DNA from 3 places in the Pseudarthrobacter phenanthrenivorans Sphe3 genome. Region 2 is predicted to be linked to each of the others. Evidence: riboswitches for the same ligand, from Rfam matches in the RefSeq annotation. Region 2 holds a riboswitch; each other region holds the start of a gene.

Region 1 (5,394 bases), 1.5 Mb from region 2:
GTCCCCGCAGCAGCTGCTGTTTCCTCATCGATGCCCATGTAGAGCACGAATCCCCGGGCCACATTGTCGGCGGCTACGGGACGGACGGCATTCGGTCCGGCCACGACGGGGGTGGGTGCGGTCATCGGGGCTGCGTCGGCGGGCTGGACTGCCCGGAGCTGGCCGTACGAATTGGGGTTGAATCCCTGCGGCGCGTAGCCCTGGGAGGGGAAGCTGCTTCCGGACGTAGAAGGAGACAGTGCGGGGCGGGGTCCGAAGCCGGGGCGGAGACCGGAGGGCTGGGCCCCCTTGGCGGCGTTACGGACAGAAATGTGGACGTATCCGGATGCAACTGACATGAATGCTTACCTCAATGTGAATGGCCGTCATCACGGCCCGAATGCTGGGTTTCCCCGCAATGCGAACTGGGGAGGGGCGCCCGACGCTGGGCTGGGGGCGAATGCCTAGAGAACTTCGAAGGGTGGGAAGGTCAGGCGTGCATTCGACAACAGCGCATGTCGGCAGCAGCGGATGTGCTGGGCCAATATTCTGCGGCTGCAGGTGCTGTTGAGTTCTTGTTCACATTGGAAGTGTGCAGCGTAACAATGGCAACTTGCAAGTAACAATGGACGCAAACGTCCGCATTGTGAGACTAAAACGGCTAACGTGGCGCAAATCACGATTCTGGAAGCCCCGCGAAAATAACAAGTGTTATCCCCCGCGGTGCCCTTTTTAAGGCCTCCTGCAGAATTTTATTCGCCAGAACGTTCCCGTTTCATCGAAGTGTTCAGTGAGATCCCCCGTAGCGGAATCGCATCCCCACCCTTCCCGCCATGTCCAGCCGCCCCCGGTTGTGGACGATAATTTTTTCCCGCGCGCCGCCAAGGCGGGAGCAGAGGCGGCCTTAAAAGGGAGGATGAAACCCGGCGGGGTGCTTCGCCGTCCAGCTGGCAAGTACGGGATTCACAGCTCGGGCACAGGCTTGCCACAGCTTCGCCCCAACCGACGGCCGGAGAGTTGTTCCATGGCAAGACCGCAGCCCATAACCAACAACCTCCCAAGCCTCACGCACCCGGACGGCTCTCCCATCAGGGCCCTGGTGGTTGATGACGAACCGAGCCTCTCCGAGCTCATGAGCATGGGATTGCGGATGGCTGGTTGGTCTGTGGCTGTAGCGGCCGACGGCCCTGAAGCTGTGAAGATGGCCAAGGACTTCCGGCCGGACGTGCTGGTCCTGGACGTGATGATTCCAGGGTTCGACGGCGTGGAGGTCCTCGGCAGGATCCGCGCATTTGCACCTGAATTTCCTGCGCTGTTCCTGACTGCGAAGGATGCGGTCCAGGACCGGATTGTGGGGCTTGCCGCCGGCGGGGACGACTACGTCACCAAGCCGTTCAGCATGGAGGAAGTCCTGCTGCGGCTGCACCGCCTGGTCCAGCGCTCCGGCGTTGCCGCCATGGACACTGCCGAGCTTGTGGTGGGAGACCTTGTTCTCAACCTCGACACCAGGGAGGTGGCGCGGGCCGGCGAGGCGCTCCAGCTGACTGCCACCCAGTTCGAGCTGCTCCGCTACCTCATGGAAAACCCCAAGCGAGTCATCAGCAAGGCCCAGATCCTGGACCGGGTCTGGAACTACGACTTCGGGGGCCAGGCCAATATCGTTGAGCTTTACATCTCCTACCTGCGCAAGAAGGTGGATGCCGTCCATCCGCCCATGATCCACACGGTGCGGGGCGCCGGGTACGTGATCAAGCCGGCGGAGTAGCGGCAGTGGCGTCCCCGCAAAGCGCGGAACCCCCACGCAGGGAACCGGAACGCCGCAGCTGGCTTAGGCCAGGCACCTGGCACCTGCGGACCAGGCTCATCCTCCTGGCCATGGCGCTGCTGATTGCCATCTGCGGCGCGGTGGGCGTGGCAAGTTATGCCTCGATGGATGCGTTTCTTACCCGCCAGCTGGATGAGCAGTTGAGCCAGGCGGCGGCCCGTTCCGATGATCCCGGCCGTCCGCCCTCCGGCGGCTTCAATGGAAGGGACCCGCTGGATGCACGCGGCCAGAGCGTGGGGACGCTGAACGCCAGGATCCTCGACGGCCAGGTCAGCAGCGGCGGGTTCCTGACCTCCAACACCACACGCTCCCCCTTGTCCACGGAGGACAAGCAGGTCCTGTTGGCTCTGGCCACCGACGCCCGCCCCGTCGACCGGACGCTGTCCAACGGAGACTACCGGCTCGTCGCAGTCAGGACCGGTTTCGACGACGTCCTGGTGACCGGCCTGCCCCTCGCGGTCAAGCAGGGCACCCTGGCTTCCCTCGTCTGGACCTTTGTCATTGTCTCGCTGGGCGGCCTGCTGCTGATCGGGCTGGTGGGAACGGTCCTGATCCGGCGCACCATGAAACCCCTTGAGCAGCTCTCGGAGGTTGCCACCCGAGTGTCGCAGCTGCCGCTGGATGCCGGCGAGGTGGCACTTGCCGTACGCGTGCCGCCGTCGAACTCCAATCCCGGAACTGAGGTCGGCAGCGTAGGGCATGCCCTGAACCTCATGCTGGACAACGTGGCAAACGCACTCCAGGCGCGGCAGAAAAGCGAAACCAAGGTGCGGCAGTTCGTGGCGGATGCCTCCCATGAGTTGCGCACGCCGCTGACGGCAATCCGGGGCTACACGGAACTGATGCGGATGACGGAAACTTTCACTCCGGACGGGGAGAAGTCGCTTGCGCGGGTGCAAAGCCAGTCCGAACGGATGACCGCCCTGGTGGAAGACCTCCTGCTGCTGGCACGGCTGGACGAGGGCCAGCCGCTGAAACTGGGCGAGGTGGACCTGACTCAGTTGGTGGCGGAAGCGGTCAGCGACGAGAAGGTCATGGCGCCGGGGCATACATGGCGGCTGGAACTCCCCGAGGAACCAGTGGTGGTCTATGGCGATCCGTCACAGTTGCGCCAGGTGCTGATGAACCTCCTGTCGAACGCGCGCAAGCACACTCCTGCGGGAACGACGGTGGTCACCGGGGTGGGAAAGCCGTTTGAGGGAACCGCCGTGGTGACGGTAACGGACGACGGCGTAGGGATTCCTCCGGAGTTCGTGGACCAGGTTTTCGCGCGGTTTGCCCGCGCAGACGCGGCGCGGACGGGCGCCGGGGGGAACGGTTCAGCTGCCGCCGAGGGGACGAGCGGGCTGGGCTTGTCCATTGTGGAATCCATTGTGGAAGCGCACGGCGGGCGGGTAACGGTTACGTCACAACCGGGACGCACCCGGTTCACCCTCCAACTGCCGCTGCCACCCGGCCAGTCCTGGTAAGGTCACGGCCAGTCTTCTTAGAGACGCAAGGCGGCTCGCCGTCGTCGTGATCCCTGTTACCAAAATGTGACTTAAGCCCTGCACTCCTGTACCGTCGATTGGGTGCGGTTCCCGATCGGGGGCGCATATCCGGATGACGCCAAGCTCTGCCGCTTCCCGGATTCCGCTTGAGCAAAGGCAGAGGCGGGGGACCCAACCGTCCCGGGCATTGACTGCCCTTGGGGTTAAGCCAGCACGTGATCTTTCCGTGTGGCCGGATGCCCTCATCCGAACCCGACAGCTAACTCCGCAGGTGTGAGAGGCGATCCATCATGTCCAAGTTCCTTATGAAAGCACGCCCGAAACCGGGCACTGAAACCGGCGCTCCGCGTGCAACAGGCAAAATTCCGTCCTTCGGCCAGCGCGCCGCAGTCGTTGCGGCATCCTGCGCACTCCTGGTTGGAGTGGGGGCAGCCGGCCAGGCGACGGACACCAGCAACCGTGTGTCAGCCAGCCAGGACCAGGCCGCCGAGGTCCAGTCGAAGCTGAGCATTGAGCAAAGCGAAATCCAGGCGAACCCGGCGCCGTCCCCCGAGCCGATCAACGTTGTCCCCCAGGCCGCCGAACCGGCTCCTGCCCCGGCAGCCGAGCCTGCTCCCGCGCCGGCACCGGAACCCGCACCTGCTCCGGCTCCCGCTCCCGAGCCCGCGCCCGTCGTCGCGGTTAACGATCCGGCTGGAGCGCAGGCCTACGCCGCAGGCCAGCTGGCAAGCTACGGCTGGGCACCGGACCAGATGCAGTGCCTGCAGACCTTGTGGACCAAGGAATCGGACTGGACCACGACGGCAACCAACCCGAGCAGCGGCGCCTACGGCATCGTCCAGTCCCTGCCTGCCGAGAAGATGGCCAGTGCCGGTGCGGACTACCTCACCAACTACCGGACCCAGATCAACTGGGGCCTGAACTACATCCAGGAGCGCTACCAGTCGCCGTGTGGGGCACTGAACTTCCACTACGCCAACAACTGGTACTAAACGGAACGGCCGCCGGGTCCCCGGGTTTAGCCGGGAGCCCGGCGGCTGTTGCCGTTGATCCACCCGTTGAACTGCTGCCGGGCCCGGGTTACTTTGAACCATGAAATTCACCACCACCATTCAGGGAAACGGCGGCACCACCACCGGCATCGTAGTGCCGGGCCACGTGGTTGAAGCCCTGGGTGCCGGCAGGCGGCCGCCGGTGGTGGTCACCATCCACGGCAAGAGCTACCGGAGCAGCATTGCCGTGATGGGCGGGCAGAACCTGATCTCGCTCAGCGCCCACAACCGGGAATTCACCGGGGTTTCAGCCGGCGAGACAGTGGATGTCGAGGTGGAACTGGATACGCAGCCGCGGATTGTTGAAGTCCCGGATGATCTTGCGGCGGCGATGGCCGCCGAACCTGTGGCCCAGCAGTTCTATGCCACGCTCAGCTACAGTGCCCAGCGCCGCTATGTGGAGCCCTTAGGCGAGGCGAAGACACCGGAAACGCGGGCAAGGCGGATCGCCAAGGTGGTTGCGGATCTCAAAGCCGGAAAGAAATGAGTGCCCGGCCTTCATCGCCGCTAACCTCAACCGGAACCCCCGTCAGCGCCTGTCCCCATTGTGCCTCATGGGACGGTATCAGTACGCGGGATTGGCGGGGCGTCAGCCCTCGCGGCCCGGGATGTACTGCACGGACCAGCGGTTCCCGTCTGGATCGGCAAAGTACACGAAGTGCCCCCAGTCCTGCACGTCGATGTCGCTGACTTCAACGCCGTTGCCCTTCAGGTGGCTGTGGGCGGCCTGGATGTCGCTGACCACCAACTGGAGGTTCGACCCCGTGCCGGGAGGCGCATCCGTGAGGCCCTCCCCGATGCAGATGGAGCAGGCCGAGCCTGGAGGCGTCAATTGAACGAACCTGATGGAATCCGTGGGGCGCTCGTCAAAATCCGGGTTGAATCCCACCTTATTGACGTAGAAGTCCTTGGCGCGGTCCACATCTGACACGGGGACGTACACGAGTTCGAGTTTCCAGTCCATCCGCACAGGCTAGCCTTCCGGTTTTGAACAGGAAAGGCTTGAGTCTTAGCCGGCGATGCCGTAAAGCCGGTCGCCGGCGTCGCC
Region 2 (5,394 bases):
GGCTTCATGCTTCTTCTGGCCGCCATCAACCTGCGGGGCGTGGGGGAGAGCGTCAAATTCAACGTCGTGCTCACCGTGGTGGAGATGGTGGCCCTCTGCATTGTCATCGGTGTTGGTTTCTTTGTGATGGCACAGGGAACCGGCAACCCCGGCGAGGTGTTCGTCTTCAACGACTACCAGGACAAGGGCCTGTTCCTGGCGGTCACTGCGGCCACCTCCATCGCGTTCTTTGCCATGGTGGGCTTCGAGGATTCAGTGAACATGGTGGAGGAGACCCGCAACCCGGAAAAAATCTTCCCCCGCACCATGCTGACCGGCCTCGGCATCGCGGTGCTGCTGTACATGCTGGTGGCCGTGTCCGTGGTCAGTGTCCTCACCCCCACCGAGCTGGAAGGCATCCGGGAAGCTGAGGGCGCCGCCCTGCTGGAAGTTGTCCATAAAGGGTCACCGGACTTTCCCATCGACAGGGTCTTTCCCTTCCTGGCCGTTTTCGCGGTGGCCAACACGGCACTCATCAACATGCTGATGGCCAGCCGGCTCATCTACGGCATGGCGCGCCAGCACGTCCTGCCCCGGCCACTGGGCAAGGTGCTCCCCGTGCGACGCACGCCGTGGGCAGGAATTGCCTTCTCCACCGTCCTGGCGCTGGGCCTCATCCTCTATGTAACAAGCGATCCGGAAAGCAATATCGTGGCCAACCTCTCCGGGACCACGGCCTTCCTGCTGCTGTGCGTTTTCACGGTGGTCAACGTGGCCTGCGTGGTCCTGCGCCGCAAGCGGGATCCCCACCGCAAGGTGTTCTTCACTTCCCCGGGCCCCCTTCCGCTGGTGGCGGCCGTGCTCTGCGCCTTCCTGGCGGGGCCTTGGGTCGGGCGGAATGTCATCCAGTACCAGATTGCCGGCGGGCTGATGGCCATTGGAGTGATCCTGTGGTTCGTCACCTGGCTGATCAACCGGCGGACCAACGACGGCGATAGGGTTAATCCATGACTGCCGCAGCAGAATCGATGATCACATTCGAGGGCCGCTTCGCCCGTGAACTGGCCGAGTTGGCTGTTCCCTGGCAGGCGGAGGAAGCGCCGCATCCGGAGCTGCTGGTCCTGAATGAAGCCTTGGTGGACGAACTGGGGATGGCGCCGGAGTACCTGCGCTCTCCCGAAGGCGTGCGCCTCCTGCTGGGCAACCACATTCCGGCAGGCGCCACCCCCGTTGCCCAGGCATACGCCGGGCACCAGTTTGGCGGGTATTCGCCCCTGCTCGGTGACGGCCGGGCCCTCCTCCTCGGTGAAATCGTGGACGACGGCGGCCGGCTGAGGGATGTTCACCTGAAGGGTTCCGGACGCACCCCCTTCGCACGGGCCGGGGATGGCCGCGCGGTCATCGGCCCCATGCTGAGGGAGTACCTGATTAGCGAAGCCATGCATGCCTTGGGCATTCCCACTACCCGGGCACTGGCCGTGGTGGCAACAGGGCGGGCCGTGCGCAGGGAGACGATGCTTCCCGGCGCTGTCCTGGCCCGCGTGGCAAGCAGCCACCTGAGGGTGGGAAGTTTCCAGTACGCGCGGGCCACCGAGAACGTGGAACTGCTCCGCAGGCTCGCCGACCATGCCATCAGCCGGCACCATCCCGCAGCCGCTGAAGCAGAGAATCCCTACCTGGCGCTCTTTGAAGCGGTGGTGGCCGCACAGGCCCGGCTGGTGGCCAAGTGGATGCTGGTGGGCTTTGTGCACGGCGTCATGAATACGGACAATATGACCATTTCCGGCGAGACCATCGACTACGGCCCCTGTGCCTTCATGGACGCCTTCAACCCGGGCGCGGTCTACAGCTCCATTGACGTTGGGGGCCGGTATGCGTACGCCAACCAACCGGTCATAGCAGAGTGGAATCTCGCCCGGCTGGCCGAGGCAATGCTGCCGCTGTTCAACGAGGACCAGGAGCAGGCAGTGGGCCCGGCAGTGGAGGCGCTGGGCAGATTCCGCAGCCAGTACAGCGACGCCTGGTTTAACGGGATGAAGGAAAAACTCGGACTGCCGGCAAGCATGGCCGGGACCCCGGAAGGAGACGCCGCGTCGGACGTGGTGGACGGAGTGGTTGCGCTGCTGAAAGACGGGCCCGTGGACTATACCCAGTTCTTCCGGAACCTGGGCCACGCCGCCCGCGGCAACTCCAGGCCTGCCCGGGGAATGGTCCTGGACCTGGCAGCCTTTGATGCCTGGGCCGAACGCTGGACTGCGCTGAACCCCGACTCCGGCCTGATGGACCGGGTAAATCCGGTATACATCGCGCGCAACCACCTGGTGGAGGAAGCGCTGGCTGCGGCCACTGAGGGCGACCTTGGCCCGTTCAACCGTTTCCTCGACGTGGTGCGTTCCCCGTTCCAGGAGCGCCAGGGGCTGGAACGCTACACGGAGGGGCCGCCGGAGGACTTCGGAGATTACCGGACTTTCTGCGGCACCTAGGAAGAAGCCGGAAGCACGATTGCGGCTCCAGGACAGGTGGGAACAGGACAGGCGGGAACAGGAAAGGTGGAACAGCACAGGGGCGGCAGCCGGGAAATCCCGGCTGCCGCCCCTGTTTGCTCAGTGGGCCGGGCCTGCGGTGCGCAGGCCTGCCCGTCCGGCTGCTGGCTATGCCACCCGCACGAAGGAAGCGCCGCCGAGCCAGCTGATGGAGTGGACCTCGGTCTTGTAACCGTCCACGCCGCCGCTGACTACCTGGCCGTCACCGGCGTAAACGCCCACGTGGCCTGCGGTGATGACCAGGTCACCCGGGGCCGGGGAGCCCACGGTGGTGCCGTACTGGAAGAACTGGGTGGGAGCAAGGTCGCCCACGGACTTGCCCACGGCACGAAGGGCCTTCTCCACCATGGCGGTGCAGTCCTGCTGGATTCCCACCTGGCCGTAGGCGTTCGCCAGGATGGCGGCGCCCGTGCCGGTGCCGCTTACTGCGGGAGCAGGCGCGGGGGCCGGGGCTGCGGTGGTGGAGGCATAGGCCAGGTTCATACCGGTATTGGCAGGAGCGGATGCGGCCTGCACCGGAGCGGCGGCGGCAGGTGCTGCGTAGCCGGCGGCCGGAATCTGGATCTGGTCACCCGGGTAGATGATCGCGGAGATCGACAGGCCATTGGCGGACAGAACGTCGTTCAGGCTCACGCCATAGGAGGCCGAGATGGCGCCCAGGGTGTCGCCGGAGACGACGGTGTGGACCGCGCCTGCTGCTGCTGCCGGGGCGGCAACCGTGGCGGCCGGGGCTGCAGTCGCCTGGACGTTAGTGGTTTCGGTGGTGTCCGGGCCGCTCACGCCAGCGTGCGCCGGAGCTCCGACGCCAAACGCAATGCCGGATGCAGCGGCAACGGCGAGGGCCGGCCGGCCCAGCGTCCGGGCCTGTGACTTGGCCGTTACAGCCAAGCCCTGGAGCACGATTGAGCGGTCCGGAGTCGCGCGGTGACGGGCGGTGGTGGAATTTTTTGACACAGTTGATCGCCTCTCCCATGCCTGCGGGGTGAGCTGTCGGGTTCGGGTTGGAGATACCCGGCCGGTGGCAACCCCCGTTATGGACGGAGGCGCTATCGACTTAACCCCAAGGCCTTAAAAAGGCCGCGGAAACTTGGTTCCCCCGTCCCTGCCAGCTGGAAAGCGATTGGTTCCCGTAACAGTGGCAGGGCTCGGCATACTGTCGGGAATGTCCCGTCTGAGAGGGACACCAGAAGACCATAACCCGGGCGCGGACCAATTGTCACATTTGGATAACATGCGAGGTACTTCTCTCACATTTCCGCAATTCGGTGGATTTCCTTTGCATTCCGCCGTGGCCTCGGCTGATGCGGTGTCCGTGGTCCTGGCAACGGGCCCGTGTAACAAAGTCATAAAGTTGTGCATGATGCGTGTGCGTGGCGGGGCAGGCGGACTACGGCGGTTTGCCATCTGCGCCATCTCCGGTCGGGGTGCACCATGGACGCCGGGCGCCGGTTTGAGTGGATTACCCAGGGCCTTACTGGTGTCGCGCTAGGCTTTTCCCATGCCCGATTTCGAAAGGTTCCGGATCCTTCTCGAGGAGGAATGGCGGCGGAAGGTTGAGCTCCTGCCCGCCCTCCGCGCGGACATCGCCGCGGCAAACTCTGCCCGGCAGGACTCCAATGTGGATGACGAACATGATCCAGAGGGCTCCACTATCGCTTTCGAGCTGTCCCAGGCATCGGCCCTGCTGAAGCAAAGCGCGTCCGGTCTGGACCAGGTGGAAGCTGCCCTGGCCCGTATCGCAGCCGGCACTTATGGCACCTGCGCGGTATGCGGCGAGGCCATTGCCGAGGGCAGGCTTGAAGCCCGGCCCTGGACCCCGTACTGCATCCGCCATGCGGGCGGGGGGCGTCGCCGGTGAACGGCGGAAGTGATGACGTGGCAGCGGCTGCCGGCTTCATTGACCACACCCTCCAGAACGAGGGCGCCTGGTACCGGGCGGACGACGTCGAACTGCGGCTGGGCGGTGCACTTGCCTCCTACGGGTCCTCCGTAGGTGCCGTCCGCGGCACCGTACGCGACGCGCTGCGGAAGTTCAAAGAACTGGACCACGACGCCGTAGCCATGCTGGCCTCGGTGTTGTGGGGCCAGCCGGGGCCTGGCACCAGGCCTGTTTTTGAGCGGCGGCTTGCCGCCGTGGTGCTGCTGCAGTCGCGTGTGAAACTCCTGCGCCACTCCGACCTGACCAGGATCGAGGGCTTCCTTCGGTCCGCAGGAAGCCGGGAACTGGTGGATCCGCTGCTGGCCGACGTAGTGCGGCCCCTGCTGGCCGGGCTGGCGCCACGGGAGCGCCAGCGGGCGGGCGTGGTACTGGCCAGATGGAGCCAGGACCCGGACGGGCAACTGCGCGCGGCAGCAGCCTTCCTTGAAGACCAGCCCCGCAGCGACGACCTGCACAAAAGCGCCCAAGCCCCGCATAAAGGAGAAATAACATGAACGATCCCTATGACCTGGAACGCTTCGTCACCGCCCAGGACAGCGGCGGCACCGGAGAGGGCGGAACCTATGCCCAGGCGCTGGCGGAGCTGCAGCTCGGGAAGAAGACGGGGCACTGGATGTGGTTCATTTTTCCCCAGCTGGCAGGCCTCGGCCAAAGCCCTACCTCCCGGAAATTCGCCATTACCTCGCTTGATGAAGCCCGGGCCTATCTGGACCATGAGGTCCTCGGCCCGCGGTTGCTGGAATGCTGCCAGGCGCTGACCAACCACGCCGGCCGCACCGCCCAGGAGATCCTGGGCGGCGTCGACGCCCGCAAGTTGCATTCGTCCATGACGCTGTTCCTCCGTGCAGCGCCGGGCGAAACCGTATTCAAGACAATCCTGGCGCAGTTCTTTGACGGCCAACCGGACGAGGCAACGGACGCCCTGCTCGCGCA
Region 3 (5,394 bases), 1.4 Mb from region 2:
AGTTCCGTATAGCTCCTGCCCAGCCCTGCCGGGTAGATCCCCACCACGTCCTTCAGCGAACCGACGGGGAGGTAGTAGCGGTGCTTCGCGGCAGAGTCCGCAACGCCGTGCGGGGGTTCGGCGCGGTGCACCAGGGCGAGTTCCTGCAGCGAGGCCAGGAGCCGTTCAACGGTTGCGGCCGAAGAACCTGAAATCAGCTTGCGGAGCTGGGCGGCGGATGCGCTGTGTCCGGTGTCCGTGTTGGTGCTGAGGTGAAGGGTCTCAAGGACCTGCATTTGCGGCCGGTTCAGCCGTTCCAGGGCACGCTGGACGCTGAGCCGGGCACTGGCCCGTGCAGCCAGGGCGGGGAAATCCGGGACAGTGGGTGAGATGAGGTCCGGCCGCGCAGCGAACAGCGCCCGCAGAGAATCATCGCTGCGTGCCTCCAGCTCCTTGCTCAACGCGCGAATGAGGGACATCAGTCCAACGTTACCGCCGGTCCGGCTTTCCTGCCCGGCGCCGCCCGGCAACGCCGTCCAGAACCAGGAAGAGCATCAGGATGAAGGCCAGCGGCAAACCGTAGAGCGCAGAATAGGTAACCCAAGCCGGAGCCATTGAGCCGGCGAAGGCAAGGGCCATCACGGCGCCGACTGCCAGCAGGGACAGCACGGCAACAACAGCCGCGAGGATCATCAGGGCACGCCGGTAGCGCGAGGGTGTCATGGACGTAACGCTACAGCTCCTGCGGCGCTGGAGGTGAACGGCTGTGTGGAGCACCCTGGGCAGCACCGCTGAAAGCGGGATTACGGCGGTTGGCAGGATAACCTTGAGGTATAGACCAACACGGTTACAGCCGTCATGCCCTAAACCCGCACAACAATGCGGACGCGGTGAGGGCTGGCCGTGTCAGAAGACGTCAGAACGAAGAAGGTTGATTACGTGCCTACCGGCAAGGTCAAGTGGTATGACAAGGAAAAGGGCTTCGGGTTCCTCGCAGGCGAAGACGGCCAGGAGGTCTTCCTGCCCAAATCGTCGCTGCCCGAAGGCGTAACAGAGCTCAAGGCCGGAACCCGGGTGGAATTTGGTGTGGCTGACGGCCGCAAAGGGGCTCAGGCCCTGGGCCTGCGCGTGCTGGACAAGACGCCGTCCATTGCCAAGGCCAAGCGGCCCAGTGCCAAGGACCTCGCTCCGCTGGTCCAGGACCTGGTGACCGTGCTGGACAACCTGTCCGGGACCCTCTCCAAAGGCAAATACCCGGAAGGCAACAAGGGCAAGGCGATTGCTGCTGCCCTGCGTAAGGTTGCCGACGAGCTGGACGTTTAGGCACCGATGAATTCGGAACCTGAACAGGCGGCACCGGCTGCGCCGGACCAGGGCGGCCGGGCAGCGGAAAGCAAGTCCGGCGCTGGCGTTGCCGCTGCCGGTGCGAAAGCCGGCGCCAGGCGCCGCGCCGGTGTCCCGGTGTGGCGGACGGGGAAGCCTGACGCGTTCCTGGCCGCGGCCGTGGACACCGCCCGCGACGCGGTGCAGGGCATAACGCCTGCAGCCACCATCGGCCGGCATCTCGGGGCCAAGAGCGAGGGCGACCGGCTGGTGACGCACTTGTTCGAGTCCAGGCTGCCCGGATACGTGGGCTGGCAGTGGTACGCGGTGCTGACCCGGAACTCACGTTCCAAGGTGGTCACGGTTAACGAGCTGGGGCTCCTGCCGTCCGAGGAGTCAATCCTTGCGCCCGAATGGGTGCCCTGGGCGGAGCGCGTCCGGCCGGAAGACGAACAGGATGTCGAGCAGGTTCAGGAGGTTGCCGCCCCGGACGAAGCGCGTCCCGGGGAAGCGGCTCCGGCAGCGGATCCGGAAGGGGCAGTGCCCGCAGGCGGAAGCCAGGGTGCTGCGGACCAGGACTCGCCGGACGGGGAGCCTACGGAGCAAGCTTCTGGGGACCAGCCTGCTGAGGACGACGACGGCACAGAGTAACGCGGGACGGCTCCCTTTGCAGGGAGGACGTTTCCCAGCCAGTTAAACGAAAACGGCGCCGCCCGGGACGAACCCGGGCGGCGCCGTCGTACTTTCAAGTCCCTTCAGAGGCTTGTCATCAAGAAGGCTACTTGCGCAGTTCGCCCACCACGTAGTCGATGCTTGCCAGCAGTGCGGAGACATCGTCCGGCTCGATGGCAACAAACGTGGCGATGCGCAGCTGGTTGCGGCCCAGCTTGCGGTACGGCTCGGTGTCTACCACGCCGTTGGCCCGCAGGACCTTGGCCACCACGGATGCGTCCACGGAATCGTCGAAGTCGATGGTGGCGATGACGTTGGAGCGCTCGTCCGGGTTGGTGACGAACGGGGTGGCGAACTCCGAGGCCTCAGCCCAGCTGTAAATGCGGCCGGCGGAATCGGCCGTGCGCCCGGCCGCGAAGTCCAGGCCGCCGTTCCCATTCAGCCACTGCACCTGTGCATCCAGGGTGACCAGCGTGGACAGCGAGGGAGTGTTGTAGGTCTGGTTCAGCCGCGAGTTGTCGATGGCCGTCTGCAGGTCCAGGAAGTCCGGAATCCAGCGGTCGCTGCCCTTGATCCGCGCTGCGCGTTCCAGGGCGGCGGGGGAGAACAGGCCGAGCCACAGGCCGCCGTCCGAGGCGAAGTTCTTCTGCGGCGCGAAGTAGTAGACGTCGCTCTGCGCCACGTCAACGTCCAGGCCGCCTGCTGCCGACGTTGCATCCACCAGCACCAGCGCGCCCTCATCGGCCCCGGCCACGCGCGTCACCGGGGCGGCAACACCGGTGGAGGTCTCGTTCTGGGGCCAAGCGTAGACATCCACTCCGGCTTCAGCTTGCGCCTCCGGGCGGGTACCGGGCTCGGACTTAATGATCGACGACGAATCCAGGAAGGGCGCCTTGTTGGTGGCGGCCGCGAACTTGGAACCAAATTCGCCGAAGGAGAGGTGCTGCGCCTTTTTCTCCACCAGCCCGAAGCTGGCAACGTCCCAGAACGCGGTGGACCCGCCCACTCCCAGTACCACTTCATAGCCCTCCGGAGCCCGGAAGAACTGGCTCAGGCCTTCCCGCACCGATCCCACGAGGTTCTTGACTGGTGCCTGCCGGTGGGACGTTCCCAGGATGGTCTTCGATGCCGCGGCCAGTGCATCGATCTGCTCCTGGCGGACCTTTGAGGGGCCAGCGCCGAACCGTCCGTCCCGGGGCAGGAGGTCGGCGGGAATAGTGATGCTGTTTTCGCTCACAAGTACTCCAATGTCGGCGTGGACGCGGTGGTGGTCCGGCGGGTGTTTGTTGGCAGGCAGCCGTGGCGGCTGCAGCTCAGGCCCTCCTTATTCTGCCTGAACAGCTGTGGGGGCGGGAACCGGCAGCGTCATAGTCCAGACACTGAGACGGGGCCTCCGGATGACGTCCCCAACTATTCGGACAAAGTCAAAATAGGCTAAGCTTTCCAACGGACCACGTCGCGGATGGAAGCGATACGGTGGGACAACGCAAGGAAATGCGCTCGAGGAGCTGAGCTGGATGACGGATCTGATCGACACTACGGAGATGTACCTCCGGACCATCCTGGAGCTGGAAGAAGAAAACATCGTCGCCCTGCGCGCCCGGATCGCGGAGCGCCTGCGTCATTCCGGGCCCACCGTCTCACAGACCATCGGCCGTATGGAGCGGGACGGCCTGGTGGTGGTCTCCGGCGACAGGCACCTTGAGCTGACCGAGACCGGCCGCAAACGCGCCACCGAAGTGATGCGCAAGCACCGGCTGGCGGAGCGGCTCCTCGCTGACGTGATCGGGCTGGACTGGGCCTATGTCCACGACGAAGCCTGCCGCTGGGAGCACGTTATGAGTGAGCGGGTGGAGCGGCGCATTTACGAACTGCTGGACCATCCCACCGAGTCGCCCTACGGCAACCCCATCCCGGGCCTGGCGGCGCTCGGCGGGCAGACTTCGCCCTCCTTTGCCGATGGGGCCATCAGCCTGCTGGAAGCAATGAAGTCCTACAGTCCGGCCTCGGAAGTGACTGTCAGCCGCCTGGCCGAGCCGATCCAGGTGGAACCCGAGCTGCTGGTCCAGCTCGATGAAGGCGGTATCCGCCCTGGCGCAGGAGTCACCCTCGAACGGGTGGGCGATTACATTTCAGTGCGCGTTGCCGGTATTGAGGGCGCGCTGGAGTTGCCGCCCGAAGTTGCCGCGCACGTCTTTGTAGCCGTCCGCCAGTGACCTTTCTTGGGGAGCTGTTACCCCGTGTGGGGCTGGTCACGCAAAGATAACGGAATTGTTACTTAGGGCCTTAAGCCCCTATAGTTGAACCAAGCGTTGATACTAAAGCGTTACCTGATCCGGAGCCGAGCTCTGCCAGCGGATCAGGTGCACGAGTCATAACTGGCAGAGGCGGGGGAACCACAAGCGGCAGCCGGGGGACTGCCTTGGGGTGAAGTCCGTCAGCAGCAAGCCTCTTCCAGCGAAGGATCCCTCGGGGATATCTCTGTGCCGAGCTTGCTTACGGCGGACCGGGTCTTTGAACTCTCTGACCCGAATCCGACAGCTAACTTCGCAGGCTTTCCAGAGAGGAACCCTTCTTGTCCATGCAGACCCCCAGGGGACGCCGCCGCGCGGCGCTCCCCAGCTCGACGCCGCGGGTTGTCGAGGTCACCACGATGGAACGCCCCCGCGATTTCCACCGTGATGCCCGCCGCCGCCGAGGTCCCTTCCGGCAGGTCACCGAATTCGCGTCGGCCAGTGGAATCGGCCAGAAGGCCGGCATCGCACTCGCTGCCACAGGCCTGGTGCTGACCGTGACCGTTCCGGCCACCAGCCCTGTCATGGCCACCGACGCATCCGGCGCCGCCCCGGTAGCTGCATCCGCGGTGACCGCGCAGCCGCAGATTTCTGCCGAGGCTGGGGCGCAGATCGATTTCAGCCGCTCTGCCGTGGTCACGCAGGCTGATCCGGACGGCAAGCTGAAGCAGCTCCTCAGCGCCCAGTCCGCGGGTGCCGTCTCCCGGGCAGCCTCTGCCGGCAGCCTTGGCGCCCCCCTGGCCACGCTTTCGACTGCCTCACCCTTCGGCTACCGGGTCAGCCCGATTACGGGCGGCTCAGGAGACTTCCACCGCGGCCAGGACTACGTGGCGCAATGCGGGACCTCTGTCCTGGCGGCTGCCACCGGCACCGTGACGTTCGTGGGCTGGCACCAGTACGGCGGCGGAAACCGCGTCGTGGTGGACCATGGCAACGGCCTGGAAACCACGTACAACCACCTTTCGTCCTTCAATGTCACGGAGGGGCAGACCGTCTCCCGCGGAGACGTTGTGGCCTTGAGTGGAACCACCGGCGCCTCCACCGGCTGCCACCTCCACTTCGAGGTGCAGGTCAACGGTGAAGTTGTCGATCCGACCGGCTGGCTGTAGTCAAATGATGCAGAACT

The links. Region 2 has a riboswitch for cyclic di-AMP ahead of ASPHE3_RS10200 (C40 family peptidase). Riboswitches for the same ligand answer to the same signal wherever they lie in the genome.
Region 1: linked by a shared signal. The riboswitch ahead of ASPHE3_RS22215 (aggregation-promoting factor C-terminal-like domain-containing protein) and the one ahead of ASPHE3_RS10200 (C40 family peptidase) in region 2 are both predicted to bind cyclic di-AMP.
Region 3: linked by a shared signal. The riboswitch ahead of ASPHE3_RS04095 (M23 family metallopeptidase) and the one ahead of ASPHE3_RS10200 (C40 family peptidase) in region 2 are both predicted to bind cyclic di-AMP.

Annotation. Positions count from the first base shown of each region.
Region 1 is NC_015145.1:731,797-737,190, reverse strand. It holds gene ASPHE3_RS03520 (winged helix-turn-helix domain-containing protein) at 1-338, opposite strand, end outside; gene ASPHE3_RS03515 (response regulator transcription factor) at 1,004-1,744, shown strand; gene ASPHE3_RS03510 (sensor histidine kinase) at 1,750-3,273, shown strand; cyclic di-AMP (ydaO/yuaA leader) riboswitch at 3,418-3,579, shown strand; gene ASPHE3_RS22215 (aggregation-promoting factor C-terminal-like domain-containing protein) at 3,585-4,286, shown strand; gene ASPHE3_RS03500 (YdeI/OmpD-associated family protein) at 4,387-4,833, shown strand; gene ASPHE3_RS03495 (glyoxalase superfamily protein) at 4,936-5,310, opposite strand; gene upp (uracil phosphoribosyltransferase) at 5,356-5,394, opposite strand, start outside.
Region 2 is NC_015145.1:2,217,194-2,222,587, reverse strand. It holds gene ASPHE3_RS10210 (APC family permease) at 1-990, shown strand, start outside; gene ASPHE3_RS10205 (protein adenylyltransferase SelO) at 987-2,462, shown strand; gene ASPHE3_RS10200 (C40 family peptidase) at 2,631-3,476, opposite strand; cyclic di-AMP (ydaO/yuaA leader) riboswitch at 3,480-3,651, opposite strand; gene ASPHE3_RS10195 (TraR/DksA family transcriptional regulator) at 4,021-4,380, shown strand; gene ASPHE3_RS10190 (DNA alkylation repair protein) at 4,377-4,955, shown strand; gene ASPHE3_RS10185 (DUF1810 domain-containing protein) at 4,952-5,394, shown strand, end outside.
Region 3 is NC_015145.1:864,451-869,844, forward strand. It holds gene ASPHE3_RS04065 (helicase-associated domain-containing protein) at 1-458, opposite strand, end outside; gene ASPHE3_RS04070 (hypothetical protein) at 469-702, opposite strand; gene ASPHE3_RS04075 (cold-shock protein) at 919-1,302, shown strand; gene ASPHE3_RS04080 (DUF3027 domain-containing protein) at 1,309-1,953, shown strand; gene serC (phosphoserine transaminase) at 2,081-3,211, opposite strand; gene ASPHE3_RS04090 (metal-dependent transcriptional regulator) at 3,492-4,190, shown strand; cyclic di-AMP (ydaO/yuaA leader) riboswitch at 4,335-4,545, shown strand; gene ASPHE3_RS04095 (M23 family metallopeptidase) at 4,556-5,377, shown strand.